DNA from 4 places in the Streptomyces sp. NPDC127068 genome. Region 1 is predicted to be linked to each of the others. Evidence: riboswitches for the same ligand, from Rfam matches in the RefSeq annotation. Region 1 holds a riboswitch; each other region holds the start of a gene.
The links. A riboswitch is a leader RNA that binds a small molecule or an ion and turns the genes downstream of it on or off. The one in region 1 is predicted to bind cyclic di-AMP.
Positions count from the first base shown of each region.

Region 1 (4,455 bases):
GGGCGAGCCGCCCGGCGGCCGGGCCCCCGGCGGGCCGGGCCGTTTCGATGCAGTTGTTCATCCCCGTGCTCCGGCTGCTGCGTCGCCAGTGGACGTCGCCCAGTGAGGTGCTGTCGATCAGTGAGGTGGTGCGACAGGGAAACGGCCGCGACCGGTCGGACATGGTTCCTCCTTCACGCGCCGTGACGGACCCCCGCGATGAAGTCCAGGGAGTCTTCGGGAGAAAGGGCCTGTTCCTCCACTGAGGTGAAGGCGTCGAGATAGGCCTTCACCTCAGGTTTTCCCTCCAGGTAGAGGCTACTCGTGAGGTCATCGAGAACGACCACATCCAGATCGTCGGTTTTCGGAAAGGAGAACAGGACGAAGGGGCCGGTGAGCCCGATGTGTTCGCCGGCCGAGAACGGCACCACGCGCAGCCGCACCAGCCCGCGGCGCGCCGTCTCGACCAGGTGGTCGAGTTGCCCCGCCAGCACGGCGGCCCCGCCGACCGGACGCCGCAGCACCGCCTCGTCCAGGACGGCTTCGAGTCGGGGCGGCGCCGCGCGGCGCAGCACCTCCTGCCGGGCGAGCCGCACTTCCACCAGCCGCTCGACCTCAGCCTCCGGCAGGCCCACCACCGAGGCCCGGGTCACCGCCCGTGCGTAGCCGGGGGTCTGGAGCAGTCCCGGCACCACCACGGTCTCCAGGGTGCGCACCCGGTTCGCCTGCTCCTCCAGACAGATGAAGTCCCGGTAGGCGGGCGGCAGCAGCTGCCGGTAGTCGTGCCACCAGCGGTGACCGGACGCGCCGTCCGGTTCGGCGAGCGCGACGAGCAGGTCCCGCAGCGACTCGTCGTCGACCTGGTAGAGGTCGAGGAGGAGCCGCACGTCATCGGCCTTGACCCCGCTGCGCGCGGTTTCGATCCGGCTCACCTTCGACTGGTTCCAGCCCGCTCGTCGCGCGGCCTCCCCGCTGGTGAGGTCCGCGTGGACGCGCAGCCGGCGCAGCTCGGAGCCGAGCTTGCGGCGGCGTACGGCGGGGCGGTGCTGCATGGCCGACTCCTTCCGGCCGGTGGGTGGTCCACCGCCAGACGGTAGAGGATGCGGCGACCGCGGGGGCGCGAGCGGCGTGCGGAGGTAGCGAGGGGGCGTACTGCCGGACTCGCTGGCCGGCGCGGAAGAGTTCACCGCTTCGAGCGACAGATATATGCACATCCTCGTGGATCGGCCCCCGTGACCGGCGCGCAGATGGCAGGCTGGCCGCAGCACCAGTCCGGGACCGTCCGCGAACCATCCGCCTCACGCCGGAGTCCGGTCCCGGTGGGAAAGGGACGACGTCGCCATGGCAGATCATCAGGAAGCATCCGTAACCCTGCCGAGCGAGCCCGCCTCGGTCCCCGTCGCGCGTGCCTACGTGAGTGACGTCCTCGCGGACTGGGGCATCCCCGCCGATGCGGGGGTGACCGACACGGTCCGGCTGATCGTGTCGGAGCTGGCGACCAACGCGATCCAGCACACCCTCGGTCAGTCGCCCACGTTCACCGTCGACGTGGAACTGCTCAGGGACGAGCAGCTGCGCGTCGGGGTCACCGACAGCCACCCGCGCCATCCCCAGCGCCTCCCGGCGGCCGTTCAGCAGGACAACGGCCGTGGCATGGCCATCATCCGCTCGCTCACCGTCGAGCACGGGGGGCGGCTGTCGGTCAGTCCCACCCCCGAGGGCGGCAAGACGGTGTGGATCGCCCTGCCCGTGCAGCGGTGGTGGCGCTCGCCCAGCGCTGACCGTCCCGCCCAGCGCTGAGGCGCGGGGGCGTGCGGAACGACGAGAACCGGTCAGGGCGGGCCGTCACCGCGCCGTCCCGGACTTCCCCGCCGTGCCCCCGGGGTCCCGTCCGGATTCCGTCCTTCGCCCGCCCAGGAGGCCCGTGCGGCCGAGCGGCGGTTCAGGCGCCGCAGCACCTGCCAGGGCAGGACGACCCACAGTCCCGCGCACACCGCCAGGGTGCCCACGGCGGCGGCGACGCCCCCGGCCCGGCCCACGGCCACGTCCACCGCGAGCAGCACCGATCCGGTGAGCGCCAGGGACAGCGCCCCGAGCCCGAGTTCGGTCAGCCGGGACGACACCCACACGATGTCGGGCTTGGCACCCCGTCGGAACAGGTAGCGGTGGATCGCCGCGGGGGCCGTGAACAGGGCCGCGGCGAGGATCGCCAGGCACAGGGAGACCACGTACGTACTGCGCTGCACGAGGTCGAGTGACGGGAAGCGGGGCGTGAACGCGAGGGTCAGCAGGAAGGCGAAGAGGATCTGCACACCGGTCTGGGTGACGCGGAGTTCCTGGAGGAGTTCCCCGAAGTTCCGGTTGGCCCGCTGCATCGAGCTCTCCGCGAGGGGACGCTCGGACCGCTCATCAGTCATGTGTCATGGGTAACCGGTCCGGGCTGCTTCAGCGGGGACCGAAAGGGTGGGGAACGCACACGCCCCGTTCCCCACCCCGTCAGACGGTCAGCACACGGGTCCCCGTGCGCCCCGCTCAGTTCGTCGCATCGCTCACCGCACCCGTCCGTACTTGACGCTCTTGGTCCAGATCTTCGTGAGCCGTACCACGTCGCCGGTTTTCGGGGAGTGCCACATCTTGCCGCCGCCGGCGTAGATGCCGACGTGGTAGACGTTGCTGCCCGAGTAGAAGAAGACCAGGTCTCCCTTGCTACGGTTGCTCGCCTTCACGCGCTTGGTCTTGTTGTACTGGCCCGCAGCCGTACGGGGCAGGTTCTTGCCCGCCTTCTTGTACGAGTACAGCGTGAGTCCGGAGCAGTCGAATCTGCTCGGCCCGGTCGCGCCGTACCGGTAGGGAGCGCCCTTCTTCGAGGCGGCCACCTTGAGTGCCTTGGTCGCGGACGTCGCGGCGGTCGCCTCTGAGGCGGCGCCGGGAGCCACTATGCCGCCGCCTACGGCGACGAGCGTCAGAGCCGAGGCCGTTCCGGCCCTGGTCAGCAGCGACGGGACACGATTGAGCGCAGTCATTGCGCAACCCTTCGTCAGCCGCCTGTGAAGGATGACCTGTCGGGTTCGGGCAGGCGAAGATGCCCGGCCGCTCACGCGGCTTCACCCCAAGGGCCCGCCCGGATCTCTCCGGCGGCCCGTCTTGCTCGGGTCCTCCACTCCTGCCGATCCACTCCTGTCGACCTGGCGTCCGGGCGGCGGCAGGACTCGGCGTCCGCCCGGACCGCCCCGCCGCTGTGGCGGGGGCTTGTCGTCGGAAGGGATCTTCACGCATGAACACCGGAAAAACCGAACGTTACCGCTGGTTTGTGAGTCTCCTCACCCCTGACCCGTTCAGGTGGACAGTCCTCCGAGCGGGCGCAGCCGCGGACATCGGACGACGTCTGTACCAGCGGTGAAACGTCGTTTGCTAAGGATCGGGTAGACATATGAAGCAAGTCGGAACCCCTTGAATGTCTACCCTTTAATACGCTGATCGGGGGTACCTCGTCCGGGCCGTTTCGGGTGACTCTCGGACGCCGGGTCAGTTGCCGTCCGGTGGCACCCCGACGCGCGCCGCCCGTCGTACGCCGTCCAGGGTGCGCAGCGCACGGGCCAGCGTGTCGGCGTGCACCTGGCTCTCGCCGCGCTGGTGCATCAGCGCCAGCGCGTCCCGCAGCTCCACGGCCTTGCCGACGAGCGCCTGCGCGGCGCGCAGGCCTCGATAGGTGTCGTCGGCGCGCGCGGGATTGATCCGGCCGAGCAGGTCCACGGCCTCCAGGTACCGGTCGATGAGTTCCCCTTCGGCGCGGGTCAGCGCCGGCAGCGGGGGCAGGTCGGGAAGCACCGTCGCCTACCGGGTGGCCCGGGTCGCGGGGGTGCCCTTGCGGCTCGCCACGATCCGGTCGACGAGTCCGTACTCCAGGGCCCGGGGCGCGTCGAGGAACAGGTCGCGCTCGATGTCCGCGGCCACCCGCTCGCGCGGCTGCCCGGTGTGCCGGGTCAGCAGCTCCTCCAGCAGGTCGCGGGTGCGCTGGAGCTCACCGGCCCGGGCCGCCAGGTCGTCGGCCCGGCCCTGGACGGGTTCGGCGAGCGAGGGCTGATGGATCATCACCCGTGCCCCGGGCAGGGCGAGTCGCTTGCCCGGCGTGCCCGCCGCCAGGAGGACGGCCGCTGCGGACGCGGCCTGTCCCAGGCAGATCGTCTCCACGTCGCAGCTGAGGAAGCGCATCGTGTCGTAGATCGCGGTCATGGCCGTGAACGAGCCGCCGGGCGAGTTGAGGTACAGCGAGATGTCCCGGTCGGGCGCCGCGTGTTCCAGGTGCATCAGTTGGGCCGTCACGTCGTTCGCCGCGGTGTCGTCGATGGGGGTGCCCAGCATCACGATCCGCTCGTCCAGCAGCTTGCCGTACGGGTCGAGCGTGCGCGGGCCCCAGGAGGTCCGCTCGGTGAACCGGGGCAGGACGTAGCGGGCCGCCGACTGAAGGGTCACGAC
Region 1 covers NZ_JBHXEN010000036.1:79,059-83,513, forward strand. The annotation lists gene ACFWIA_RS22615 (DUF397 domain-containing protein) at 1-163, opposite strand, end outside; gene ACFWIA_RS22620 (helix-turn-helix domain-containing protein) at 174-1,031, opposite strand; gene ACFWIA_RS22625 (ATP-binding protein) at 1,321-1,779, shown strand; gene ACFWIA_RS22630 (DUF6328 family protein) at 1,812-2,396, opposite strand; gene ACFWIA_RS22635 (C40 family peptidase) at 2,529-3,002, opposite strand; cyclic di-AMP (ydaO/yuaA leader) riboswitch at 3,007-3,204, opposite strand; gene ACFWIA_RS22640 (hypothetical protein) at 3,505-3,807, opposite strand; gene ACFWIA_RS22645 (ATP-dependent Clp protease proteolytic subunit) at 3,814-4,455, opposite strand, start outside.

Region 2 (4,455 bases), on a different contig from region 1:
GGTGTCCCGGGAGACGAGGTTGTACTCGGGCTGGAGGACGGCGTACCGGGCCAGGCCCTCGCGGTCGGAGAAGTCGAGGGACTCCTGGAGCCGTTCGGGAGTCAGGTTGGACGCGGCGACGGTCCGCACCTTGCCCGCGGTGACCAACTCGTCCAGGGCGGTGACGATGTCCTCGACCGGGACGGAGACGTCGTCGAAGTGCGTGTAGTAGACGTCGATGTAGTCGGTGCCCAGCCGGGTGAGGGACGCTTCCGCGGCGGCCTTGATGGTGGTGGGCGACAGGCCCTTGTAGGCGGGGTGGGCGCCGACCTTGGTGGCGACGACGACCTCGGCGCGGTTGCCGCGCGCGGCCATCCAGCGGCCGATGAGGGACTCGGACTCGCCGCCCTGGTTGCCGTCCGCCCAGACGGAGTAGGAGTCGGCGGTGTCGACGAAGTTGCCGCCGGCGCCCGCGTAGGCGTCGAGGACGGCGAAGGTCTGGGAGGTGTCCGCGGTCCAGCCGAAGACGTTGCCGCCGAGGGCGAGCGGGAAGACATCGATACCGGACGGGCCCAACGGGCGCAGAGTGGTCATGGCCCCAGTCAACACCGTGCCCCCCGCGGCCCCTTCCCGGGGACCGGCGGCCCTGACGTCGGAGGGTGAACGCCAGGACCGTCGGCACCCGGACGTGGGGGATGACCCGTCTCAGGTCCGGGCGCCGCGCAGGACACGAGCGGTGCCCGGCCCTCGTGGGGGACGGGGGTACGGGGTGTGCGGGCGGGGTGCGCCGGAGCGCCGGAGCTTCGTACGGCGCCGCCCGGCCCGCGTCACCGCGGCCCGCCCGTCGACCGGTCGACTAGAGGCTGAGGCCCTTGCCGCGCAGGTAGGCGGCCGGGTCGATGCCCGCGCTGCCGCCGCCGGGGTGGACCTCCAGGTGGAGGTGGGCACCGGTGACGTTGCCGGTGCCGCCGACGCGGCCGATGACCTCGCCGGTGGAGACCTTCTGACCGACGCTCACACCGATCGACGACTGGTGGGCGTACCAGAGTTCGGTGCCGTCGTTGAGGGTGAGGACGGTGCGGTATCCGTACGAACCGGACCAGCCGGCCTCGGTGATGGTGCCGCTGCCGATGGCCTTCAGCGGGGTGCCGGTCGGGGCGGCGAAGTCGAGGCCCGTGTGGGAGCCGGAGGACCACATCGCGCCGGACTGCCCGTAGGTCGAGGTCAGCGTGTACGAGGAGAGCGGGAGGGAGAAGCTCTTGGCGAGCTTGGCGATGCGTTCCCGCTCGGCCTTGGCCTTCGCCGCGGCAGCCGCCTTCGCGCGCTCGGCCTCCTTCTTCTTCCGCTCCTCTTCCTTCTTGGCCTTCGCCTCGGCTTCCTTCTTGGCCTTGGCCTTCGCCTCGGCGGCGGCGGCGTCCTTGGTGGCCTTCTCCGCGGCGGCCTTCTCGGCGGCGGCGCGGGTGGCGCTCTCGGCCTGGTCCTGCTGCTGTTCGGCCTGCTGCATGATGCGGGCGCGCAGGGCCTCGCCGGCGTCGGTGGCGCCCTCGGCGGTGTCGGCGCTGGTGACGCCGGCGCCGGTGAGCGGGGCGACGGCGGGTGCGGCGGCCTGGGTGGCGGTGTCCGCGGAGGAGTCGCCGGGCATGATCGAGCCGATGTCGGGCATCGATATCTTCACGGCCGGCTTGCCGCCCTGCGCGGTGGCGATGCCGCCCGCGCCGACCGCGGCGATGACGCCGACGCCGAGGACGGTGGAGCTGCGGGCGAGTCCGCCGCGCTGCTTGGCGACGCGGTGCCGACCGCGCACGGGTCGGACGGTGTCGGCGGTCGGGTTCCAGACCTCGCGGGTCTCGCCCTCGGTCACATCGGGTCCGTAGACCCGGCCGTAGGGGGAGGTGGAGGGGGCCCCGTCCTCGGCCGATTTCGGCACGTAGGGAGCTTCGGGGGCAGGCCGATTGGACGCCACTGAGGCGTACTCCTTTCCTTCCTTCTCGCCTACCGGGTTAGCTGACGGGTTCGGAGCAGGAAGGTCTCCTACGGGCGTCCTTGAGAAGAGGCTGCCCGATTCACCCCATGGTGGTGGTTCCCCGGTTCCCTTGCGGGATTCGGCGCGTGCGCACGGAGCCGACTCTGGTGACGGCTGGGACGACCGCGCTGCGTTATCGAACGTTAATAGACCCGGGGGCCGGATTCCAAGCGCTTCCAGTTGATCGTTCCCGCCGATGGCAGGGACTTATCGGGGCACGGGCGGGCGGAACAGGGCGAGTTGACAGTTGGACAATATTCCCCGGAGCAGAGAACTTTCTCTGACGGTGGCTCAGTTGTTATCGACGGGGAGGGGTCCGTCACGGGGTGTGAGTGGGCGCCTCCGGCGGGGTGACGACGTGACGGAAGTGGCGGAAGTGGCGTGCCGGGTGTTCAGGGCCGGCGGACCGCGAGCAGGGCCAGGTCGTCCTCCGAGCCGCCCTCCGTGTGCCAGGCGACCTCGTTGATGACGACGGCGAGCAGGGCGTTCGGGTCGGAGAAGGTCCGGCCGCGCAACCGCGCCACCGGGTCGTAGAACTCACCGTGCACGTCCCGCGCTTCGGAGAGCCCGTCGGTGTAGCCGAGCAGGGTCGTGCCGGGAGGGAAGGGCGCCTCGTCGCACCGGTCGGGCCACACCCCGAGGTCGGCCATGCCCAGCGGCAGCGCCGGGCGGCGCGGGTCCAGGACGGTCAGAGCGCCGTCCGGGGCCAGCAGCAGCGGCGGCGGGTGCCCCCGGTTGAGGACCCGTACGACGTCCTGCCCGTGCGGGAGTTCGGCGAGTACGGCGGTGGTGAACCCCTCGAAGTCGTCGACCCCGCGCCGGCGGGTCCCCTCCCGGGCCAGGGCGCGTTCCAGCCGTCGGGCCACGGCCTCCAGGGTCGCCTCCTGCTCGGCGGCCTCCCGGAACGCGCCGATGAGCACCGCGACCGCGGAGACCGCGGTGATCCCCTTGCCCCGTACGTCACCGACCACCAGCCGGACCCCGTGCGGGGTGTCCTGCACGGCGTACAGGTCGCCCCCGATGGACGCGTCGGCCTGTGCGGCCTCGTAGCGGGCGGCGACGTCGAGGCCGCCGATCCGGTCGGCGGGCTCCGGCAGCACGGCGCGCTGGGCGGCTTCCGCGATCTCCCGTGCCGAGGCGAGCCGGGCGTTGCTGCGCCGGGCGAGGCCGTTGATGACGACGGCGAGCACGGACACCGTCACGATGGTCGCGAGGTCGGTGATGGCGTCGGCCCGCGCCAGGCCGCCGTCCGCGGACCGCTCGCCCAGCGCGGCGGCGCAGGCCATCAGCCCGACGGCCACGGTCCCGCGGCGGCCGTAGAAGGGCGCGGCGGCCAGCGGTGCGGCGGCGAAGAGGGGGGAAGCGGTGAGGTGCAGCGGGGTGAGCTCGTCGTAGAACAGTCCGATGACGATCAGCAGGACGGGCAGCACCCGAACGAACCAGCTGCCGCGGCGGGTGGAGCGCCGGTGCCGGCCCGTACCGGGCGCCGCCCCCGGCACGGGGTCGGGGCCCCTCTCCGGTACGGGGTCGGGGGCCGGGTCCGGTACGAGGCCGGGCGCCGTCTCCGCTACGGGACCGGGCACCGGGTCGGGCACCGGGTCGGGGGACCCGGCACCGTCGGTCGGCTCGCCTCCGTGGCCCACGTACCGTCTCCCGCCGCCTCCGTGCCCGTCACCGCCCGCCGCCCCCAGGCTTGCCCCACCGGGGACGCGCAGCGAGCCGTACGGGCCGTACGGGTGAACGCGGACGACCGGCAGCGGTCACCCAGACCTCACCCGGACGCACCGAAGGCCCGGAAGCACTGGGCTTCCGGGCCTTCGGCCTGAGTAGCGGGGACAGGATTTGAACCTGCGACCTCTGGGTTATGAGCCCAGCGAGCTACCGAGCTGCTCCACCCCGCGTCGGTAAACCCGACTCTACACCACTCGGGCGCCCGGACCACCATCCGTTTCCGCAGGCAGCGGCCCGGACGTCGCTCCCCGCCCCGCCGCCGGCAGTACGGACGGGTGCCCGGTCCGGACGCGTACGGAACGGGGGTGCGCCGGACGGGGTACGTCAACCGTGCCGCCCCCGCCCCTGCCCGGTTCGGGTGGTGGGGCGCCGGATTCCCGGTGGCGCCCCGGCCCGTCCGCCATCCTGGACGGATGAGTGACGAGACCTGCCCGGCCTGCGGCGGCACCGGACTCACCGAGCACGAACAGCACACGGTGGAGACGGACGAGAACGGCCGTCAGAAGCCGGTCGTCCGACGATGGACCGGTGCCTGCGGAACCTGCTCCGGGACCGGCCAATCCCACTAGGAGACCCACACATGCGCACGTGGTACGTCTGCCTGGGCTGCACCGCCCGATACCTACCACCCGAGTCCGCTCCCGCCCCGTCCTCCGCCGCGCAGCCGGGCCCGCCGCAGCCGTCCCGACCGCGGCGGGCGCGGACCGGTGGGTCGAGCGACC
Region 2 covers NZ_JBHXEN010000063.1:19,135-23,589, reverse strand. The annotation lists gene ACFWIA_RS30375 (aldo/keto reductase) at 1-573, opposite strand, end outside; gene ACFWIA_RS30370 (M23 family metallopeptidase) at 836-1,942, opposite strand; cyclic di-AMP (ydaO/yuaA leader) riboswitch at 1,954-2,097, opposite strand; gene ACFWIA_RS30365 (PP2C family protein-serine/threonine phosphatase) at 2,395-3,585, opposite strand; tRNA gene ACFWIA_RS30360 (tRNA-Met) at 3,830-3,903, opposite strand; gene ACFWIA_RS30355 (hypothetical protein) at 4,147-4,302, shown strand; gene ACFWIA_RS30350 (hypothetical protein) at 4,314-4,455, shown strand, end outside.
Region 2: another riboswitch for cyclic di-AMP. It lies ahead of ACFWIA_RS30370 (M23 family metallopeptidase); the one in region 1 lies ahead of ACFWIA_RS22635 (C40 family peptidase).

Region 3 (4,455 bases), on a different contig from region 1:
ATCATGAACTCCTGGATGTCCACGTTGGAGTCGGCGTGCGAGCCGCCGTTCAGGATGTTCATCATCGGCACCGGCAGGAGGTGCGCGTTGGGGCCGCCCAGGTAGCGGAACAGCGGCAGGTCGCTGGCCTCGGAGGCGGCGTGCGCGACGGCGAGCGAGACGCCGAGGATGGCGTTGGCGCCGAGCGAGGACTTGTCCGGGGTGGCGTCCAGGTCGAACATGGCCTGGTCGATCAGGCGCTGCTCGGTGGCGTCGTAACCGACGAGCTCCGGGCCGATCTGCTCGATGACCGCGAGGACGGCCTTCTCTACGCCCTTGCCGCCGTAGCGGTTGGCGTCACCGTCACGCAGCTCCAGGGCCTCGAAGGCACCCGTGGAGGCGCCGGACGGTACGGCGGCACGGCCGGTGCTGCCGTCATCGAGGCCCACCTCGACCTCGACCGTGGGATTGCCTCGGGAGTCCAGGATTTCCCGGGCTACGACGACGTCGATGGACGGCACGAGCATCTCCTTCTGGGATGTGACGCAGTGATGCGGGGCCGGTGGCCCCGCCGCCCCTGAGCCTAACGGCCCCCGGGGCTTCGGCCACCCGGCCACCCGGCTCGTGGACAAACGGAAACCAAATTGTTCCGTCGGCAAACAAATGTGCTCGGGGTGCTACACCTGAGCCCCGACGCGTTCGGGGCGCAACGCGTCCCCGGCCGGCCGGGGACGCACCGCCGCCCCGGTGCACGGGGGCGGCGCACCGGGGCGGACTGACCCGAGGGGACGGGTTCCCGGCCGGGCCGGGGCGCGGCCCGGGACCGGGTGTGCGGCTCACGGCCGGGGCGGGCCGGAGCCGGGAGTGGTCCCGTGGGGCCCGTCGGGCCCGGCGGTGACCACCGGTTCAGCGGGGGTCAGGAGAGGTGGAGCTGCTGGCCCGGGTAGATGAAGTCGGCGTCGTCGACGATGTCGTCGTTCAGCTCGTACAGCTTCTGCCAGCCGCCCTTGACGCCCTCGGCCTCGGCGATGGCGCTGAGCGAGTCGCCGCTGACGACCTTGTACTCGCCGTCGCCCTTCGCGACCTTCTTGCCGGTCGGGGTCTCGACCGTCTTGGTCGGCGCGGCCGGCTTGGCGGGCTGCGCCGGGGCGGCCGGGGCGCGGTCCTCGGCGCGGGAGGCGCGCTGCTCGGTCTGCTGCGGCTGCTGCTGCTTCGGCTGGGCCTGCTGCACGGGGGCGCTCTGCTGCGGCTGCTGGGTCTGCGGCTTCGGCTGCTCGGCGGCGCCGCCACCGTAGGGGGCGCTGGAGAGGCCGACGCCACAGCTCGGCCAGGCACCCTTGCCCTGGCCGGCGAGGACCTTCTCGGCTATCTCGATCTGCTGGGCCTTGGTGGCCAGGTTCGCGGAGGGCGCGTACTTGGTTCCGCCGAAGGCGGCCCAGGTGGAGGCGGAGAACTGGAGGCCGCCGTAGTAACCGTTGCCGGTGTTGATGGACCAGTTGCCGCCCGACTCGCACTGGGCGACGCGGTCCCACTCGGCGGCGGTGGCGGCGGACGCACTGGTCGCCGTCAGCAGCGGGGCGGCGACGGCCGCTCCGGTGACCCCCGCGAGGGTGACGATACGAGTGGCCTTGCTGGGCTTGCGGTGCTTGCCCTTGCCGGAAAGCAGCATGAAGACATCCCCTCACCGACGCCATACGAGGTGAGCTGTCGGGTTCGGGCCGAGTGAGTGCCCGGCCGCGCGTCCAGCGCGCGGCTCCACCCCTAGCCGTCCGGTCGTCTCCCGGGGAGTCTCGTCGACTCCCCGAACGACCCCGTCCGGCGCTTACCTTGGGTCCCCCGCTCCTGCCCACGGCGCTTCACGCGTCGAGTTTCCCGAACTTCCGTCGGCAGGATTCGGCGTGACGGAGGTCGGTGCCCGCATTGGCGAACGGCCATGACCGTAGGCATGGGGCGGGCCGAAACTCAAAGCTCAGCCGGGTCGATGAGACCCATGTCTCACTTCCGCCCCACACCTCAAAACGGACATTAAGGAGCGAACTACTGCTTCTTTTCGGTGGCTTCGGGCGCCAGGTCAAGGCTCTGGCCAGGGAGGATGAGGTCGGGGTCCGTTCCGACCGTGCCCTTGTTGCCGTCGTAGAGGGTCGACCAACCCCCTTCGACACCCTGGGAGTCGGCGATCGCCGACAGGTTGTCACCGGACTGCACCGTGTACGACTTGTCCAGTTCGTCACGGGATGCACTGCTGCGCGAGGCGTGCTCCGCCGCGGTGTCGCCCTCCCGGGAGGCGGCGGCCTCCTCGGCCGCCGGGGCGCCGCGGTGACGGCCCGAACCCTCCTTCGCCTCCGCCGTCGTCGAAGCGTCCGCAGCCGCCTCGGAGGCGCCTGACGAGGGGGACGAGGAGCCGGGCTCGGCCGACTCGCTGCCAGTGCCCGTACCGGGCGTCCCGTCTGCCGGGTCGCCGCTCGACGAGGACTCCCCGGGGGACGCCTCGGACGACGGGGAGGAACTCGACGAGTCCGAGGGGTCGGCGGAGTCCGAGGGTCCCGAAGAACCCGTGGCGCCGGGGGAGGTGGCGCCGTCGGAGGGAGCCGCGGAACCGGAGGCGTCCTCCGAAGCGCTCGGCGAGGTCGAGGAACCGGGTTCCGTCGTCTCCGCCGGTCGGGGGGTCTGGGACGCGGGCCGGTCCGCGGTGGAACGGGACCCGTCCGACTTGCCGGCGGCCACCCCGCCCGGGGCGGTGTCGATGACCGCGCTGCCCTTGTTCCCCTTGTCCGACTTGGACGGAACGCCCGGGTCCACGGCCGCCGCCGGGCCGCCCTTGACGAGGCCCACGGCTTCGCCGCACCCCGGCCAGGCGGTGGGTCCCTGCGCGGCCAGGATGCGCTCGCCCACGGTGATCTGCTGGGACCGGCTGGCCTGGTCGGGGCTGACCGCGTAGGTGAGCCCGCCGTGCTTCTCCCACGCCTCCTGGGTGAGCTGGAGACCGCCGTAGAAGCCGTTGGCGTCGTTCGCGCTCCACGCGCCGCCGCTCTCGCACTCCGCGAGCCGGTCCCAGGTCGCTGCCTCCGCCGCGGTCGCACCGCTCGCACCGAGCAGCGGAAGGACGATCGCGGAGCTGGTCACCCCGGCCGCAACGACCAGAGGGGGGGCCTGTCGGGGGCGTCGATGACGACCGTTCCCGGAGAGCATGCGGTGGCCTTTCGTACGACAGCAGGACCGAACACGGCGGCTGGGGGCGGCCGATTCGTCGTGAAGGTAGCCGGAGTCGAACGCCTGTCACAAGTCAATGCAGCGCAGATCACGCAGGCATCACGGAACTGATCTGACGTCACCACTGCTGGTCACGGCGGCCGGAGCGAACCGCACGGGCAACGTCCGCAGGCCCCGCATGATCAGGCCGCCGCGCCACCGCAATTCCTCCGGAGCGGCGGCGAGTTGCAGGTCAGGGAGCCTGCGGAGCAGGGTGACCAGCGCGGCGCGACCCTCCAACCGGGCCAGTGGCGCGCCGAGGCAGTAGTGGATTCCGTGGCCGTATCCGAGGTGCGGATTGTCGCGCCGGGTCAGGTCCAGGGTGTCGGGCCGGTCGAAGCGTTCCGGGTCGCGGTCCGCCGCCGCGAGCACCACCAGCACCGGGTCCCCCCGCTCGATGTCCCGGCCGCCGAGGCGCAGCGGTTCGGTGGCGAACCGCCAGGTGGCCATCTCCACCGGGCCGTCGAACCGCAACAGTTCCTCGACCGCCGTGTCCAGCAGCGGGGAGTCCTCCCCCTCCTCGGCCAGCGACCGCTGGAGCAGTGCCCGCTGCTCGGGGTGGGTGAGCAGGGCGAAGGTGCCGTTGCCGATGAGGTTCACGGTGGTCTCGAAGCCGGCGAACAACAGGATGAACGCCATCGCCGCCGCTTCGCCCTCGGTGAGGTGCTCGCCGTGGTCCGAGGCGCGGATCAGACCCGAGATCAGGTCGTCGTCGCCCGCTGCGCCGAGGGTCTCGCGCTTGCGGTGGATCAGCTCCACCAGATAGCCGCGCATCTTCTTCACCGAGCGGGCGACACCGCCCCGGGGCCCGCCGCCGTGGCGGATCATCATGCCCGCCCAGTCCCGGAAGTCGTCCTGGTCGTCGGCGGGCACGCCCAGCAGGTCACAGATGGCGTAGATGGGCAGCGGGAACGCGAACTCGTGGATGAGGTCCGCTTCGCCGCGCTCGGCAAAACCGTCGATGAGGCGGTCCGTCAGCTCCTGCACCCGGGGCGCGAACGCGGCCACCCGGCGCGGGGTGAACGCCTTGGAGACCAGGCGCCGCAGCCGGGTGTGGTCGGGCGGGTCGATGTTGAGCAGATGCGTCATCAGCTCGGCCTTGCGTTCGCCCGGGATGCCCGTCTTGCCCTTGGCGTGTTCCGGCTCCTCGTGGTGCGCCGGGTTCTTGCTGAGCCGGGCGTCGGCGAGCGCCTGCCGGGCGTCGGCGTAGCGGGTCACGAGCCAGGC
Region 3 covers NZ_JBHXEN010000001.1:143,491-147,945, forward strand. The annotation lists gene eno (phosphopyruvate hydratase) at 1-500, opposite strand, end outside; gene ACFWIA_RS00645 (transglycosylase family protein) at 896-1,648, opposite strand; cyclic di-AMP (ydaO/yuaA leader) riboswitch at 1,653-1,888, opposite strand; gene ACFWIA_RS00650 (transglycosylase family protein) at 2,017-3,102, opposite strand; gene ACFWIA_RS00655 (cytochrome P450) at 3,289-4,455, opposite strand, start outside.
Region 3: another riboswitch for cyclic di-AMP. It lies ahead of ACFWIA_RS00645 (transglycosylase family protein); the one in region 1 lies ahead of ACFWIA_RS22635 (C40 family peptidase).

Region 4 (4,455 bases), on a different contig from region 1:
AACTGCGCGAGGTCGTCGAGGAGGAGGTCCCCTCGCGTGCGCTGATGGCCGCCTACCGGCTCCCTCAGGACGGCACCCGCGCCAGTGACGCGGCCGACCTGGCGCTCACCGTGCTGGGCGGCGGCGAGTCGTCCCGGATCTACAACCGGCTGGTCCGCCGCGACCGCACGGCCGTGGGCGCCGGCTTCGGGCTGCTGCGCCTGGCCGGCGCGCCCTCGCTGGGCTGGCTGGACGTGAAGACCTCGCACGGCGTGGAGGTCCCGACCATCGAGGCGGCCGTCGACGAGGAGCTGGCCCGCTTCGCCGCCGAGGGGCCGACCCCGGAGGAGATGGAGCGCGCCCAGGCACAGCTGGAGCGCGAGTGGCTGGACCGGCTGGGCACGGTCGCCGGCCGCGCCGACGAACTGTGTCGGTACGCGGTCCTGTTCGGTGACCCCCAGCTCGCCCTGACCGCCGTCCAGCGGGTCCTGGACGTCACCGCGGAGGAGGTCCGGGAGGTCGCCGCGGCGCGACTGCGGCCCGACAACCGCGCGGTGCTCGTCTACGAGCCGCTGGACCACCCGGAGCCCGACGCGGACGGTGCCGCCGACGCCGGGGCCGACGAGAACGCAGACGAGGAGGCGGCCAAGTGACCGAGGCCCAGCCAGTCGTGACCATGGACTTCCACCCCCAGCCGCAGCCCGGTGACGCCCGCCCCTGGGCCTTCCCCGAGCCCACCCGCCAGACGCTGGGCAACGGCCTGACCGTGCTGCGCTGCGACCGCCCCGGACAGCAGGTCGTCGCCGTGGAGGTGCTGCTGGACAGCCCGCTGGACGTCGAGCCGGCCGGCCTCGACGGAGTCGCCACCATCATGGCGCGGGCGTTCTCCGAGGGCACCGACAAGCACACGGCCGAGGAGTTCGCCGCCGAGCTGGAGCGCTGCGGCGCCACCCTCGACGCGCACGCCGACCACCCCTGTGTCCGGATCTCCCTCGAAGTGCCCGCCTCCCGGCTGCCGAAGGCCCTCGGGCTGCTCGCCGACGCCCTGCGCGCGCCGGCCTTCGCCGACAGCGAGATCGAGCGCCTGGTCCGCAACCGGTTGGACGAGATCCCGCACGAGACGGCCAACCCCGGCCGGCGCGCGGCCAAGGAGCTGTACAAGCAGCTGTTCCCCGCGGACGTCCGGATGTCCCGCCCGCGCCAGGGCTCCGAGGAGACCGTCGCGGCGATCGACTCGGCCGCCGTGCGCGCCCTCTACGAGAAGAACGTGCGGCCCGCCACGGCGACCGCCGTCATCGTGGGGGACTTCACCGGCGTCGACGTCGACGCGGTCCTCGCGGACACCCTCGGGGCCTGGACGGGCGGTCCGGCGACCCCGCGCCTGGTGCCCCCGGTGACCGCCGACGACAGCGGCCGGGTCTTCATCGTGGACCGGCCGGGTGCGGTCCAGACCCAGGTGCTGATCGGCCGTCTCGGGGCCGACCGGCACGACCGGGTGTGGCCGGCCCAGGTCCTCGGCACCTACTGCCTGGGCGGCACGCTCACCTCGCGACTGGACCGCGTGCTGCGCGAGGAGAAGGGCTACACGTACGGCGTGCGGGCCTTCGCCCAGGTGCTGCGGTCGACGGCGAACGGCACGGGCGCGGCGCTGCTCGGCATCTCCGGTTCCGTCGACACGGCGTCGACCGGGCCCGCGCTGGAGGACCTGTGGAAGGTCCTGCGGACGCTCGCCGGCGAGGGCCTGACGGACGCCGAACGGGACGTCGCGGTGCAGAACCTGGTGGGCGTCGCCCCGCTGAAGTACGAGACGGCCGGGGCTGTCGCGGGCACCCTCGCCGACCAGGTCGAGCAGGAACTCCCGGACGACTACCAGGGGCTGCTGTACCAGCGGCTCGCGGCCACCGGCACCGTGGAGGCCACGGCGGCCGTCGTGAACGCCTTCCCGGTGGAGCGTCTGGTGACGGTGCTGGTCGGCGACGCGACGCAGATCGAGGAGCCGGTGAAGGCGCTCGGCATCGGCGAGGTCACGGTCGTCTCCGGCTAGGAGCGACCGCGGTGGGTGCCGTTCCGTCGTCCGACGGGACGGCACCTCCGTGCGTCCGGCCGGCGTTTCACGCACCGTCAGCGCGGCGCCCCCGGGCGCCGGGCCCGGATGTCCCGAAAGCGCCGGACGTTGCGGTCCGCGGTGTGGCGTGCGCAACAAAACCGCCGATCCGTTTGTCGTAGGAAAGATCTCCGGCTTAGCGTCAGGTCGACTGCCCGTCGTGCGGTACGCCGCAGCCGCGGCACCGGACAGTCATCGCCGAATCCCCCTACGGCGCGAGCCTGGGGAGCCGGGGACCCAACCGTCCCTGGGGTGAATCGGACGCCCGTCGCCACGCGGAGGGGGTCCGTAGGAGACCTTCCTGCTCCGAACCCGTCAGCTAACCCGGTAGGCGAGAAGGAAGGAAAGGACCACCCACTTCATGGCGTTCACCCGCGCCACCGGGAAGCACCGTCGTCCGACGCGCATGTCGCGCACCACCGCGAACGTCGCGGGCGTCGCCACGCTGACCACCACCGGTGTCATCGGCACCCTCGCCTCCCCCGCCCTGGCCGTCGACGAGCCCTCCGCCCTGGAGGACACGGGTCTCACCAAGACGATCTCCATCGGGGACGCCGTCGCCGACGAGATCGACACCCAGGCCGCGGTGCAGCAGATCGCCGCCGACGAGGCCGCCGCCCTGAAGCTCGTCGAGGCGGAGACCAAGCAGCGCCTCGCCGAGCAGAAGCGCCGGGCCGAGGCCGAGGCCGCGAAGGAGCGCGAGGCCGAGGAGCGGGCGGCCCGCGAGGCCGAGCGCAAGCGCCTGACGACCTACGTCAGCCCCGTCGCCGGTGGCCACGTCTCCACCTCCTACGGCGCGGGCGGCAGCATCTGGTCCTCCGGTACCCACACCGGCATCGACTTCCACGCCGGCACCGGCACCCCGATCCAGTCCGTCGGCTACGGCACCGTGGTCGAGGCCGGCTGGGGCGGCGCCTACGGCTACAACGTCGTCATCAAGATGCACGACGGCACCTACACCCAGTACGCGCACCTGTCGTCCGTGGCCGTCACCGCGGGCCAGTCGGTCACCGCGGGCCAGCAGATCGGCCTCGCGGGTGCCACCGGCAACGTGACCGGGGCGCACCTGCACTTCGAGGCGCGGGCGAGCGCCGAGTACGGCTCCGACCTCGACCCCGTCGCCTACCTGCGCGCGCACGGCGTGTCCCTCTGAGCCTCCCCCCAAGGACGGCACCACCGAAAGCCCCGGCTCCGGCCGGGGCTTTCGTCGTTCCCGGACCGCGGGCGCCCTACCGGCCGAGCGCCCCGTGACCCGGTCGCCGGCGGGTAATCCATCGTCCGGAAATTCCAGGGAACGGTGAAGAGCGGTCGGAAATTCCGGCGAGCTGCAATAGAGTCACCGAATCAATGTCGATCGACCGCGTTTCGCGGGCACGGAAGCGGAGGTCCCCCCATGCGCATTCCCGCCCATTCGGTATGCACGGCCATTCGGGACGACATCGTCAGCGGTGCACTGGAGCGGGGGAGCCGACTCACCGAAGACGTGCTCGCCCGCCGCTACGGAGTCTCCCGCGTCCCGGTGCGCGAGGCGTTGCGCACGCTGGAGGCCGAGGGGTTCGTGGTCACCCGTAGACATGCGGGGGCCTGTGTCGCCGAGCCGACCGACCGGGAGGCGGCCGACCTGCTCGACGTGCGACGGCTGCTGGAGCCCCTGGGGGCGTCCCGCGCGGCCGAACGGCGCACGGACGCCCATCTGAAGGTGCTGCGCGGACTGGTGCGCCTGGGGCAGGAGCGGGCGGGGAACGGGACCGGGGACGAGCTGCGTGCCCTGGGCAGCTGGTTCCACGAGACGCTGATCCAGGCCTGCGCCAGCCACGGGCTGATCGCCATGCTCACCCAGGTGCGGCACAAGACCGCCTGGATGTACACGGTCGAGCCCGCTCAGCGGCCCGCCGAGGAGTGGACGGAGCGCGGGGCGATCATCGACGCGGTGGCCCGGCGCGACGCGGAGCGGGCCGGCGTGCTGATGGCCGCGCACACGGAGCGCGGGATCGCGGCCCACCGCCGCAAGGCCGCGCGTCGCCCGGAGCCGCTCCGGCGCTCGGGGACGTCGAAACATCCCGTCAACACGGGAAGCGCCGTCCCGTAACAAAGGGCCGCCACGATGTGACCGTCGATCACTGGCGCCGCGCTTGGCGAAGGAATTCGCTGGAATGCGTCGTGCCGTGGTGTCGTTTACTTCGAGCGGGGATCGCGCGGGGAATTTCGGGAATGCATCCCCGAATGTGCGGCGCGGACATTCACTGGTTTCGCGGGTGTCCCTCGAATTCGACGGAACACCCGCGCGCGGACCGCGGTCAGACCGTTTCGGGAAGCTGCTCCAGGCCCTCGGCCACCAGCTTGGCCAGTCGGTCCAGGGCCGCGTCCGCGCC
Region 4 covers NZ_JBHXEN010000029.1:78,085-82,539, forward strand. The annotation lists gene ACFWIA_RS19665 (M16 family metallopeptidase) at 1-632, shown strand, start outside; gene ACFWIA_RS19670 (M16 family metallopeptidase) at 656-2,023, shown strand; cyclic di-AMP (ydaO/yuaA leader) riboswitch at 2,270-2,432, shown strand; gene ACFWIA_RS19675 (M23 family metallopeptidase) at 2,445-3,236, shown strand; gene ACFWIA_RS19680 (GntR family transcriptional regulator) at 3,477-4,172, shown strand; gene ACFWIA_RS19685 (HPr family phosphocarrier protein) at 4,381-4,455, opposite strand, start outside.
Region 4: another riboswitch for cyclic di-AMP. It lies ahead of ACFWIA_RS19675 (M23 family metallopeptidase); the one in region 1 lies ahead of ACFWIA_RS22635 (C40 family peptidase).